Regions from separate parts of the Pseudomonas sp. IT-347P genome, predicted to be linked through region 1. Evidence: riboswitches for the same ligand, from Rfam matches in the RefSeq annotation. Region 1 holds a riboswitch; each other region holds the start of a gene.
The links. Region 1 has a riboswitch for cobalamin ahead of cobO (cob(I)yrinic acid a,c-diamide adenosyltransferase). Riboswitches for the same ligand answer to the same signal wherever they lie in the genome.
Positions count from the first base shown of each region.

Region 2: another riboswitch for cobalamin. It lies ahead of ACM6IV_RS09600 (CbtB domain-containing protein); the one in region 1 lies ahead of cobO (cob(I)yrinic acid a,c-diamide adenosyltransferase).
Region 3: another riboswitch for cobalamin. It lies ahead of ACM6IV_RS10370 (ABC transporter substrate-binding protein); the one in region 1 lies ahead of cobO (cob(I)yrinic acid a,c-diamide adenosyltransferase).

Region 1 is NZ_CATKPQ010000003.1:35,677-39,882, reverse strand. It holds gene ACM6IV_RS01795 (PQQ-dependent sugar dehydrogenase) at 1-1,099, opposite strand, end outside; gene ACM6IV_RS01790 (hypothetical protein) at 1,166-1,750, opposite strand; cobalamin riboswitch at 1,914-2,144, shown strand; gene cobO (cob(I)yrinic acid a,c-diamide adenosyltransferase) at 2,225-2,836, shown strand; gene ACM6IV_RS01780 (cobyrinate a,c-diamide synthase) at 2,833-4,182, shown strand.
Region 2 is NZ_CATKPQ010000022.1:175,209-179,414, reverse strand. It holds gene cobM (precorrin-4 C(11)-methyltransferase) at 1-217, opposite strand, end outside; gene ACM6IV_RS09610 (cobalamin biosynthesis protein) at 300-713, opposite strand; gene ACM6IV_RS09605 (CbtA family protein) at 710-1,408, opposite strand; gene ACM6IV_RS09600 (CbtB domain-containing protein) at 1,420-1,617, opposite strand; cobalamin riboswitch at 1,740-1,962, opposite strand; cobalamin riboswitch at 2,970-3,182, shown strand; gene cobW (cobalamin biosynthesis protein CobW) at 3,281-4,206, shown strand, end outside.
Region 3 is NZ_CATKPQ010000022.1:372,232-376,437, reverse strand. It holds gene ACM6IV_RS10380 (ABC transporter ATP-binding protein) at 1-276, opposite strand, end outside; gene ACM6IV_RS10375 (FecCD family ABC transporter permease) at 273-1,277, opposite strand; gene ACM6IV_RS10370 (ABC transporter substrate-binding protein) at 1,286-2,299, opposite strand; cobalamin riboswitch at 2,443-2,637, opposite strand; gene ACM6IV_RS10365 (ParD-like family protein) at 2,873-3,100, shown strand; gene map (type I methionyl aminopeptidase) at 3,097-3,888, shown strand; gene ACM6IV_RS10355 (ABC transporter ATP-binding protein) at 4,090-4,206, opposite strand, start outside.

The sequences.
Region 1 (4,206 bases):
ATGAGCCGTGCTGGCCGATAAAGGCACCTTCCTTGAATTGCGCCGGCAGGTTGTTGCCCTCGGCGAACGTCAGGCCCAAAGACGCAGTGTGCGGCCCGACTGCATAATCCGGGGCAATGGCTTTGGCCACCAGCTCAGGGTTTTGCGGCGACACACGCACATCCACATGCTGGCCGTAGTAACTGAACGGCCAGCCATAAAACCCACCGTCCTTCACGGAAGTGATGTAGTCCGGCACCAGGTCACTGCCGATTTCATCGCGCTCATTCACTGCCGTCCACAGCGCGCCACTGGTGGGTTCCCAGGCCAGGCCATTGGGGTTGCGGATGCCCGAGGCGAAGATGCGGTGGTTGCCGGTCGCCCGATCAACTTCCCAGATCGCGGCGCGACCTTCTTCCTTATCCAGACCATTTTCGCCGACGTTGCTGTTCGACCCGACCGTGACGTACAACTTGCTGCCGTCCTTGCTGGCGATGACGTTTTTGGTCCAGTGGTGATTCAGCGTGCCGCCGGGCAAATCGACAACCTTGATTGGCTGCGACTTGATCTCGGTCGCGCCGGGTTCGTAGTTGAAGCGCAGCAAGCGATCGGTATCAGCGACGTACAGATCGTTGCCGACCAGGGTCATGCCGAAAGGTGAGTTGAGGTTTTGCAGGAACACTGTGCGCGTCTCAGCGACGCCATCGTGGTCGGCGTCACGCAGCAAGGTGATGCGGTTTGGGCTTGGCACGCCAGCGCCGGCCTTGCCCATGACCTTCTTCATGACCCAGCCGCGAATCCCGCTGCTGTCATCCGGTTTTGGCGGGGCATTGGTTTCCGCCACCAGCACATCGCCGTTGGGCAGCACATACAACCAGCGCGGATGATCGAGGCCTTCGGCGAACGCTGCCACCTGGGTGCCAGCCGCCGCTGTCGGTTTGCCGCCCTCGGGCCAGCCGATCGCCGGGGCGATGTTCACCGTCGGGATCAGGGTCTTGTTCGGTTCAGGCAGCTTCGGCGACGGGCCGGTACCGTCGGAGACTTGCAGGCTGGAGGTCTCACCGCAGGCGGCGAGCCCTCCGGCGAAGGCGATGACAAAAACGAGCTGGGGCTTGCGCATTGCTGATCTTCCCTATGAATGCATTCCTAATCATAGAGGAGGGCGCAAGCCCGATGGTTCAACTGCTCAGCCGCGGGCTTCCTTGAACAGCACGGCGATGCCCGGGTGATAGTGGCCCGCTTCGCTGCGTAACTTGCGGTAGGCGTAGGGGAAATACCAGGCGACCGCGCAAGTGTGTTCCTTTTGCAGATCGTCGACCATGTCCTGCAACTCTTCGGGGCTGGCGCTGTGCTGGGCTTTCTGTGGAGCGACAAACAGGCAGCCGAGCTTGAGATCGCTGGCATAGCTTATGCGTTTGGCGTCGTTGGTGATGTCGAGCAGGGCTTGGGTCAGATTCAGGTGGGTAACCTTCGGCCAGCGCTGAGTGACCTGGATAAAGGCGCGGTCTTCGGCACCGGCCAGAAGCAGATCGGCGCGAGCGTTGCGCTCGCCTCCTTCGTTCTGCTTGCGCGTGGCAGTTTCGTTCAAAGTCACCAGCTCCGCCATCCAGGCCGCCGCCGAGAGCAAGCCGAGATTGGCTTTCTCGTCATGCCAGTAAGGGGTGTCGCTGTCGCCGCGCACGGCGTTGTAGCGGTCGATACAGTCAAACCAGCGTTCAAGCACCGGGCGCAGGAATTCCAGGCGCGGGTTGCTGATGATCATGCCTTGCATCGTCATCATCCTTATTGTTGTGATGGGCTTTTCGGGAAAAGCATGGCTCTTTGATATCACTTGTCTCAGCATGGCACAAGACAGGCGTCAGATAATTGATCGGCGGCAGTTATTCGCCCCGATGGCTGCCTCTTTAATTGACGCTCCATCCCCAACCCTCTAACCTTCGCGGCTTGTTTCAGGTGCTCTGTGACCTGCGTCGACAGAGTGAAACAGGGAAGCCGGTGAGGGTTGTCTTCAACTGAAGAACAATGACGATCCCGGCGCTGCCCCCGCAACGGTAAATGAGTGAAAACTGCGCCATGAGCCACTGCCTCGAAAGAAGCGGGAAGGCGCGCAGTCAGGCCAACGCCGCTCATGAGCCCGGAGACCGGCCTGATCCATCCAGCGGCATCACGGTGGGCGATGCCAGGCTTTTTGCCGTCTATTCTTGTGCCTGCCCGCCGTTATCCAGCCTCAACGGAGAGCTCCCCAATGACTGATTCCCCCGAGCGTGACGAACGCCATCTGGCGCGTATGCAGCGCAAGAAAGCCGTGATCGACGAACGCATCGCCAACTCGCCCGACGAGTGCGGCCTGGTGCTGGTGCTGACCGGCAACGGCAAAGGCAAAAGCAGCTCGGCGTTCGGCATGCTCGCCCGCGCCATGGGCCACGGCATGCAGTGCGGTGTGGTGCAGTTCATCAAGGGCCGCAACAGCACGGGTGAAGAGCTGTTCTTCCGGCGCTTCCCCGAGCAGGTGCGTTTTCATGTGATGGGCGAGGGCTTCACCTGGGAAACCCAGGATCGTCAGCGTGACATCGCTGCCGCCGAAGCCGCGTGGGCGGTCTCCCGCGAATTGCTGCGCGATCCGTCGATCGGTCTGGTGGTGCTCGACGAATTGAACATCGCCCTCAAGCACGGCTACCTTGATCTCGATCAGGTACTCAGTGATTTGCAGGCGCGTCCGCCGATGCAGCACGTGATCGTCACCGGTCGTGCGGCCAAGCCGGAAATGATCGAGATGGGCGACACGGTCACTGAAATGGGCATGCTCAAGCACGCCTTCCAGGCCGGTATCAAAGCGCAGAAAGGCGTCGAACTTTGAATCAACCACGTCACTGCCCAGCGGTCCTTATCGCCGCGCCGGCCTCCGGTCAGGGCAAGACCACCGTTACCGCCGCACTGGCCCGTTTGCATCGCAACCACGGGCGCAAGGTGCGCGTCTTCAAATGCGGCCCAGACTTTCTCGACCCGATGATTCTCGAGCGCGCCAGCGGTGCGCCGGTGTATCAACTGGACATGTGGATGGTCGGCGAACAGGAAAGTCGTCGTCTGTTGTGGGAAGCCGCTGCCGAGGCGGACCTGATTCTGATCGAGGGCGTAATGGGCCTGTTCGACGGAACGCCGTCCAGCGCCGATCTGGCACGGCACTTCGGTGTGCCGGTGCTCGGCGTGATCGACGGCACAGCCATGGCGCAGACCTTTGGTGCGCTGGCGCTGGGTTTGGCGAAGTATCAGCCGGATCTGCCGTTTGCTGGCGTGCTGGCTAATCGTGTCGGTACCCTGCGTCATGCGCAGTTGCTCGAAGGCAGTCTCACCGAAGGTTTGCGCTGGTACGGCGCGCTGTCTCGCGAAACCGGTATCGAACTGCCGAGTCGCCATCTCGGCCTGGTCCAGGCCAGCGAACTGAATGATCTGGATATGCGTCTCGATGCCGCCGCCGATGCATTGGCCAGCAGTTGCGAGGTAGCGTTGCCACCGGCCGTGGAATTCGCCGCGCCTGATGTGATCGCCGTCGAACCGTTGCTGAAAAACGTGCGAATTGCTGTCGCCCGTGATGAAGCGTTTGCTTTCACTTACGGCGCCAGTCTCGATCTGTTGCGCGCGATGGGCGCCGAGTTGAGTTTCTTCTCGCCGATCCGCGACACGCAATTGCCTGCGGCGGACAGCCTGTATTTGCCGGGCGGTTATCCAGAATTGCACCACGTTGCGTTGTCGCAGAACACTGCGATGCTTGAGGCGATCCGTGCGCATCATGCGGCCGGGAAACCGTTGCTCGCCGAGTGTGGCGGCATGCTTTATTTGCTTGATTCGCTGACAGATGTTGAAGGTACCCGCGCTGAGCTGGTCGGCCTGCTTAAGGGCGATGCAGTAATGCAAAAGCGTCTGGCTGCGTTGGCGTTGCAGGCGGTCGAACTGCCGGAAGGTTCGTTGCGTGGCCACACTTATCACCATTCCCTGACGACGACTGAGTTGACGCCGATTGCCCGTGGCCTGAGTCCGAACGGTGGGCGTGGGGCGGAGGCGGTTTATCGCGAGGGGCGGATGACGGCTTCTTATGTGCACTTCTATTTCCCGTCGAATCCGACTGCGATTGCCGCATTGTTTGCGCCAGACCGTGAGGCCGCCTTCGCGAGCAAGCTCGCTCCCACAGGGGATCGCGTTTCTTGAGCAAGCACCCCGTCCAATGTGGGA
Region 2 (4,206 bases), on a different contig from region 1:
GACCCTTGGCATGCGCGGCCTTGATCAGTTCGATGATCTGCTCCAGGTGCAGTTCTGCGCTGTTCACCACTGTCTCGGCTTGGTGGCCGTCGAGCACCGCCGCCGGCACCAGCGAACCTGCGTAGATAATCACCGGGCAGCTGCGGATCAGCCGCTGGCCTTTGACGGTGATCAGTTCCGGATCGCCGGGGCCGGCGCCGATGAAGTAAACGGTCATCGTTGAATCCTGAGTAAAAAGAGGACACGACAGCGTTGCAGATGAACAACGCTCATGATCAATGGCGGGGATTATCGGGATTTTATGCCGCGCCGGCCAATGCCAACGTGGCCTGAGCGTATTTCTGCCGGGAAATCAGCAGTTTTGCCGGTGCCTGAATCAGCTGTTCGGCAAGCGCCAACGCCGCACTTTCGGCGACGCCATAGCAACCCGTGCGTTCGTAAGCAATTTGTGAATGGTGACTGAGTCGTTGCTGATAACTGGCCAATTCTTGACTGCTGAAGTACAGCAAGGGCAGGGCCAGTTGTGCAGCAAGTTCTTGCAGACCCGGTTCATCGCGCTTCAGATCGATGCTGGCCAACGCCTTGACCGCTTCAAGCTCAATGCGGTGTGCCTGTAACGCTTGATCGAGCAACGCGCGCAGCGTGCTGGCCGGGCAGCCACGCTGGCAGCCCAGACCTATGACCAGAGTCGGCGCTGCGCGATCGTCCGTCATGAGTGGTATTGGCCATCGCTTTTGCGGCGGAACAACCAAGCGCTGATCAGGCCCAGGGCTAGCCAGAACGCTACGTTGGTCAATTGCGAAGCGATTTTGAACTGAGCTTCCAATGCCTCGGGGGCGAGCATCGAATGCACTTCCGGTTGCGGTGCGCCGATCACGTGGGGCACGGCGAGGATGGCCACGCCCAGCAGTTTCATCAGCCAGTGGCGGCTGAACACGATGAGGGCCAGGCCGACAGCGGTAGAGGCGGCCGTGCCGATCCACCATGTTTGCCGCGAAGCCAGGTCGGCCGCAGCGGTGCCGGGCAGTTCAGGCGGCAGGCCCAAGGTCGGTGCAAGCACGAACGTCGCGTAACCGGCCAGCCCCCAGAGCAAACCTTGCGAGGTTTTGGTCGGCGCACGCAGGGTGTAGAGACCGGCGAGCATCAAGGCGAAACCCACCGCAACGACGAGATTGCCGCCCGTGGTCGAGACCACGCGCTGCCAGCCGTCTTCCGGCTCCCAGGCTTCGGCATCGTGGGTGTGTACAGCCGCGCCAGCGGCGTGTTCGTGAACCGCCACCGGCTCGGACTTCTCGAAGGTTTCCGCCTGAAGAATCAGCGGCGAAACCCAGAAGCTTTGCAGCAGGGTGAGGAGCAGGGCGGCCAGCAGACCGGTGAAACCCGCGGTTTGCGCAATACGCTTGATCATGTCGGCAGGCCTCAGTGGCACGGGAACGCGGCGCTGTGGCGGGTATCGTGGGCGGCGTTGTGTACCGCTTCGATGTGCGAGAAACCGGCGAAGTAAACCAGGCTGGCGCCGAGGATCGACGCGAAAATCGCAGCCGTCAGGCGTTGGCTCAGGGTGGTGGTGCTGACGATTTTGTCTGTGTTGCTGCCGGTGCTGCTGATGATCGACATGGCGCTTCCCTCTGGAGTGTCAGCGGGTCAATCGAGCGCATGAAAACCCCTGCGGGTCGGGCTCGCAGAGGTTCGAACAGCGCCCGCCCACCGCGGGTTTGTTATGTTCAGCGACGCACAAATGCGGGCTGTGTGTTGCGGGCCGGTCTCCGGGCTCACGAGGGGTTGGCGTCAGGCCGACCTGCAAGCGTCACCTTCCCATGCCTTGCTGGCACAGTGGTTTTGACGCTTCGCTCGCTTACCGTTGCGGGGGCAGCACCGGACTGACATGGGCTTGAGTAAAGCACATGATTCACCGGTTTCCCGTTTCACCCTGTGAAGGGCACCCGTAACAAGGTGTGTAGGAGAGCATGGGTCGGGGATTTTAGTCAATTTGTGGGGGGCTTATCCGTTGCTGCGGGTGTTGCTGATTACGGTTTCGCCCTTACGGCGACTCACTTTTTTTCAAACGCCAAAAAAAGTAAGCAAAAAACGCTTGCTCCTGCGTCCGGCCCGCTCGCTGGGGCTCGGGGTTCCTTCGCTGCGGGATCGATCCGGGCGCAGCGTCTCCGGTTTGCTTCGCTGCACCTCCTCTCGCTGTGTTTGGCTGCGCCAAACGGTCGCTGCGCTCCCACCCCCGGATCAATCCCTCCACTCAGCCTTCCGACGTCGCCCGTGGATCAAGATCAAAAGCAGGCGAGCTGACACTCGGCCTATTGAGTGGGGAAGAGCGCGGGTGTTCGGCTTTTGATTTGCGTTGTTGCTGCCCCTCACCCCAGCCCTCTCCCGAGGGAGAGGGGGCCGATTTGTGGGCTTTTCAAGATCTGTGTTCAACGCGGTATCGCACGTCGGCGTACCTCTCCCAAACACCTCGATCAGTTCCCTCTCCCTTTGGGAGAGGGTTAGGGTGAGGGGGGCTTTTGATCTGTTTCAAAATCTGAGTTCAACTCGGTATTTCACGTCGGTGTAGCTCTCCCAAACACCCCGGTCAGTCCCCTCTCCCTCCGGGAGAGGGCTAGGGTGAGGGGCTTTTGATCTGGCTCTTGATCTTGCTTTGGCTTTTGATTTTTTGCCCCTTCGGCAGGCCGAGCGTAGGTGTCCATCCGGGGGGTAGGCGCGCAGCGCCGTGCGGCGCAGCCGCACACATCGAGAGGAGGTGCAGCGAAGCAAACCGTAGGCGATGCCCCCGGATGGACACCGTAGCGAGGGAACACTGAGCCTCAGCGAAGTGCCGTACGCCGGGGCAAGCCTTTTTGGTTACTTTTTCGGCGTCTGGAAAAAGTGACCCGCCGTAAGGGCGGAACCCTAAGCAGCCGTTACCGCAGCAACGGATATGCCCCCAATCCAAACATTGACCCATAAGCAAGCCATGCGTAGCCTTGCGCCTTCGAGGTTCTTCGGCCGCTGCCGAAGCTAAGAAGGGAACGCGGTCAATGCCGCGGCTGCCCCCGCAACTGTGAACGGTGATGTTCGCTGCCACGCCACTGCCAGCTCAATTGACGAGCCAGCGGGAAGGCGCAACGAATGCCAGGCCCCGCGCCTGAACACCGTCAGCCAGGAGACCTGCCTCGTCACAGATTCTCACTACAACCGGGCGGGGTGATCCGGTGGCGAACGCTTCCGGCGCGCACGCGCGTTACCGGTTCTCGTCCCGTATGCCCGCCGCTTGCCAAAGGGCATACCGATGAAAACACTGGCCAAACTCCCCGTCACCATCGTCACCGGCTTCCTCGGCTCGGGCAAGACTACGCTGCTGCGGCACATGCTCGACAACGCGCAGGGCCGTCGCATTGCGGTGATCGTCAACGAGTTCGGCGAGTTGGGCATTGACGGTGAAATCCTCAAGCAATGCACCATCGGCTGCACCGAAGAAGAAGCCACCGGCCGCGTTTACGAACTGGCCAACGGCTGCCTGTGCTGCACCGTTCAGGAAGAGTTTTTCCCGGTGATGCGTGAACTGGTTGCCCGTCGCGGCGACCTCGACCACATCCTCATCGAAACCTCGGGCCTGGCCCTGCCAAAACCGTTGGTGCAAGCCTTCCAGTGGCCGGAAATCCGCAGCGCCTGCACGGTTGACGCGGTGATCACCGTGGTCGACAGCCCGGCTGTGGCCGCTGGCACCTTTGCCGCGTTCCCGGACCAAGTCGATGCCCAGCGCAAACTCGACCCGAACCTCGATCACGAATCGCCGCTGCACGAATTGTTCGCTGACCAACTGGCCAGCGCCGACCTGGTGATCCTCAACAAGGCTGACCAGACCAGCGCGGAAGACCTCGCTCGTGTCCGCGCCGAAGTCGCCGAAGAGCTGCCGCCAGCGGTGAAAATCATCGAAGCCAGCAACGGCCGTCTGCCGCTGGACGTGCTGATTGGCCTTGGCGCCGGTTCCGAAGAACACATCGACAGCCGTCACAGTCATCACGATCACCACCACGACGGTGATGACGACCACGATGACCACGATCACGACGCCTTCGATTCAATCTCCATCGAACTGCCGCAAGCCGACGAAAGCCTGCTGCTCGACGCGCTGACGCAACTGGTGGTTCAGCACGGTATCCTCCGGGTCAAAGGCTTCGCCGCCATTCCGAACAAGCCAATGCGTTTGCTGAT
Region 3 (4,206 bases), on a different contig from region 1:
GCCGTCGTCGGTGTCGGCCTGTTGTTCGACCACCGCGAGTTTTTGCGCAATATTGCGTCGGGCCATTTTGCCCAGGCGCTGACCGTCGAGCAGCACCTCGCCAGCGCTCGGTTCGCGCAGCCCGGCCAGCAGTTTGAGCAGGGTGGATTTGCCCGAGCCGTTCGGTCCGACAATACCCAAAGTTTCGCCGCGCTGAACGTCGAGGCTGACACCGTTGAGCAACTCGGCGCCGCGCACCTTGAAGCTCAGTTCGGAACAACTCAAAACACGGCTCATCGTGCGGACCTGCGGCCAACCAGAATCAACGCAAACACCGGTGCGCCGACCAGTGCGGTAATCACCCCGACCGGAATCACCTGACCCTTGATCAGCGTGCGCGACAGCACATCAGCAGCAATCAGAAACACCGCACCGCCCAGCGCACTGGCCGGCAGTAACCGCGCATGACCGGTTCCAAGCAACAGACGCGCGGCGTGGGGAATGACCAGACCGACAAAACCGATCGAACCGACAATCGACACCATCACCGCCGTCACCAGCGCCGCGCAGCCAATCAATAGAATCTGCACACGTCGCACCGGAATGCCGAGCGACGCCGCCGAATCCGCACCAAAGGTAAACGCATCCAGCGCCCGCCGATGCCACAGGCACACAACCAATCCCGACACGGCCACCGGCACCGCCAGCCACACCGACGGCCAGCGCACGCCGCCGAGATTACCCAGCAGCCAGAACATGATCCCGCGCGCCTGTTCGGAGCTGGCCGAGCGGGTGATCAGAAACGCCGTCAGTGCATTGAACAATTGCGAGCCGGCGATCCCCGCGAGAATGATCTGCCCGGTGCCGCTGGCCGAGCCGCTGACCCGTGCCAGCACAATCACCAGCACGAACGCCGTTACCGCGCCGGCGAAGGCACCGACTGACAATGAGATCATCCCGGCGCCAACGCCCAGCAGCGCCACCATTACCGCCCCGGTCGAAGCCCCGGCAGAAATCCCCAGCAGATACGGATCGGCCAGTGGATTACGCAGCAGCGACTGCAAAATCACCCCGCAGGTCGCCAACCCGGCACCGCAGGCCGCCGCGACCAGTGCGCGGGTCAGTCGGTAGTTCCAGACAATGCCTTCATCGATAGGGTCGAGCACATGTCCGGCGCCCCATAGTTTGTTGGCCAGCACTTGCACCACCACGCCCGGCTCAATCGAGGTTTCACCGATGGCCACGCCGGCAATCACAGCCAACAACAGGGTCGCCAGGGCCAGTAGCGTACGGATCAGGCTGGCACTCATTGCGACAGGTCATAGCCGTTGATGGCCGTGGCCAATTGTTCGATGCCGTCGAACATGCGCAGGCTGGCCTGCAGGGCCATGGCGTCGAGAATGATGATGCGGTTGTGCTTCACCGCGTCCATGTTGCGCGTCACCGGGTCGCTGCGCAGGAAGGCGAGTTTCTTTTCATAGTCGTCGGCAGGGAAGCGTCGACGATCCATACGCGCGATGACCAGAAAGGTCGGATTGGCCTTGGCGATGGTTTCCCAACCGACCGTTGGCCACTCTTCATCGGACGCCACCACGTTGCGCACACCGAGGGTGCTGAGCATGAAATCGGGAACGCCTTTGTGCCCGGCCACGAACGGCTCGATGTCCATCTGAGCGCTGGAGAACCACACCAGCGCGCTAGCGTCCTTGAGCTGTTTGCCGTGGGCAGTGGCGATCGATCTGGCGAGGCTGGCCTTGAGTTGATCGTTGAGCTGCTGGCCACGCTCCTGCACGTCGAAGATCTGCGCCAGTTGGCTCACGCTCTTGTAAATCGTGTCGATGCGAAACGGTGCCAGCCGCGTGCCGTCGGCGCCGACCAGGTTGTCCTTGGCTTCGCAATCGGAGGGCAGCAGGTAGGTTGGAATCTTCAGCTCGTGAAACTGCTCGCGAGTGCCCACCGCACCTTGCGGGCCGACCATCCATTCCAGTTCCACGGCGACCAGTTCCGGGCGCTTGCCAATCACCGATTCGAAACTCGGTTCGTTATCGGCCAGGCGCTCGATCTGCTCGTTTTGTGCCTTGTATTGGTCCAGCACATTGTTGAACCACAGTGAAGTGCCGACGACCTTGTTGCCCAGGCCCATGGCGTAAAGCATTTCCGTGCCGGCCTGGCCGATGGTCACCGTACGCGTCGGCGCGTGCTGGAAGGTCAGGCTGCTGCCGCAGTTTTCGATCGTCAGCGGATAGACAGTCGGTGCCGCCTGCGCCAGGGCGCAAAGGCTCAGGCCGGTGATAAGGGTGGCAACGCGGGGCAGCAGCATGGGGCAGTCTCCAAGGGAACCGTACGGGGAGCGGGAGAGTACGGTCTGGAAACACACCATCGAACGCGGTCAGGGCAACCGCGCAAGGCCGGGCAGCAAACAAAGACGCGAACGGCACGATGTCCTTCCCGGACACCCCGCCGGTTAGTCGTCATTGTGCCGGCAGGTCTCCTGACTGATGCGTCATCGCCTGGCTCCGGCCTTCCCGGGGTTCACCCAGTGGCAGTCTTGGAGCAGGCTCAGCACCTACAGTTGCGGGGGCAGTTCCGATCAGTGCTGTGCAAGCACCTCGGATTCCCTATTAATCCCGTTTGGAAACCGGCGGCGGCATGGTAGTCGATCACGCCGCTGAAGGGGAGACGTATCTGTCCTGGCGAGGGTGTGGTTGTCATGACACTGTCATTATCCGGCGCCTATGCTGAGGCCAATTACATCGCGTGTTCTTAAAGTTTTGCTGCCAATTTTGGCAGCTTTTTTTTGCCTGCGATTTGCCCGCCGACACGATCGTATTTGCAATTTCGACTGGGGGTTGGCTAGTATACGATCCATATACACATCGTATCGGATCCATATATGGGCATCGTAAAGATTTCAGAGGACATGCACGAGAATCTGCGCATCTCCAGCAATGCGCTCAGCCGCTCGATCAACGCACAGGCCGAGCACTGGATGCGTATCGGCATGCTCGCCGAGCTACACCCCAACCTCGACCACAGCGCCATTTGCCGCTTGCTGATCCGCGCCGAACAGAACGGCGGGCTGGATCTGCAACAACTGACTCAGGAAGCCGTCAGCGCATGAGAAACCCGATCAAGCTAAACACCCCGGCCGAGATCGCGCAATCGCGCGCGGCCGGCAAACTCGCCGCTGAAGTGCTAGCGATGCTGGTGCCGCACGTCAAGGCCGGCGTGACCACCGATGAACTCGATCGGCTGTGCAACGACTACATCGTCAATGTGCAGAAAGCGATACCGGCCAACGTGGGTTATCACGGTTTTCCGAAAACCGTCTGCGCCTCGGTCAACGACGTGGTGTGCCACGGGATTCCGTCGGGGACGCCGCTGCAGGATGGCGACATCGTCAACCTCGACATCGCCGTGATCAAGGACGGCTGGTTCGGCGACACCAGCCGCATGTACGTGGTGGGTGAGGCGACGGCTGAAGCGCAGCACCTGATCAAGACCACTTATGACGCCATGTGCGCGGGTATTCGCGTGGTGAAACCGGGTGCCACGTTGGGCGACATCGGCCATGCGATCCAGAGCCTGGCGGAGAAGGAAGGCTTCAGTGTGGTGCGCGAGTATTGCGGGCACGGCATCGGCAAGGTTTATCACGACGAGCCGCAGATCCTGCATTACGGCTTTCCCGATCAGGGCATGAAGCTCAAGGCCGGGATGATCTTCACCGTTGAACCGATGCTCAACGCCGGCAAGCGTCATGTGAAGAACATGCCGGATGGCTGGACAGTGCTGACCAAGGATGGCTCGTTGTCGGCGCAGTGGGAGCATATGGTCGCGGTGACGGAGACTGGGTTTGAAGTCCTCACCGCGTGGCCGGATGAGATTGAAGGCTACCGCGCTATTGTCTGATACCGCGTCGACTGTTTCCCTCACCCTAGCCCTCTCCCAGAGGGAGAGGGGACTGACCGAGTTGTTTTGGCGTTATACATCGACTTGAAAGTCCTGAGTCGATCTCAGGTCCTGAAAAGCCCCCGATCTGCTCCCTTTCCCCCTCGCCCCCTTGGGGGAGAGGGCTGGGGTGAGGGGGTAAATCCGACAGACAACACGCTATCAGTGAGCGCCCGCAGCTTTGTTCAGGTCGCTCTCTGTCCATTCGGTATACACGCAAGCATCAGCAGTCGCCCAGCGCACTTGCACCGGATCGCCAGCCTTGAGCGGCATACCGGC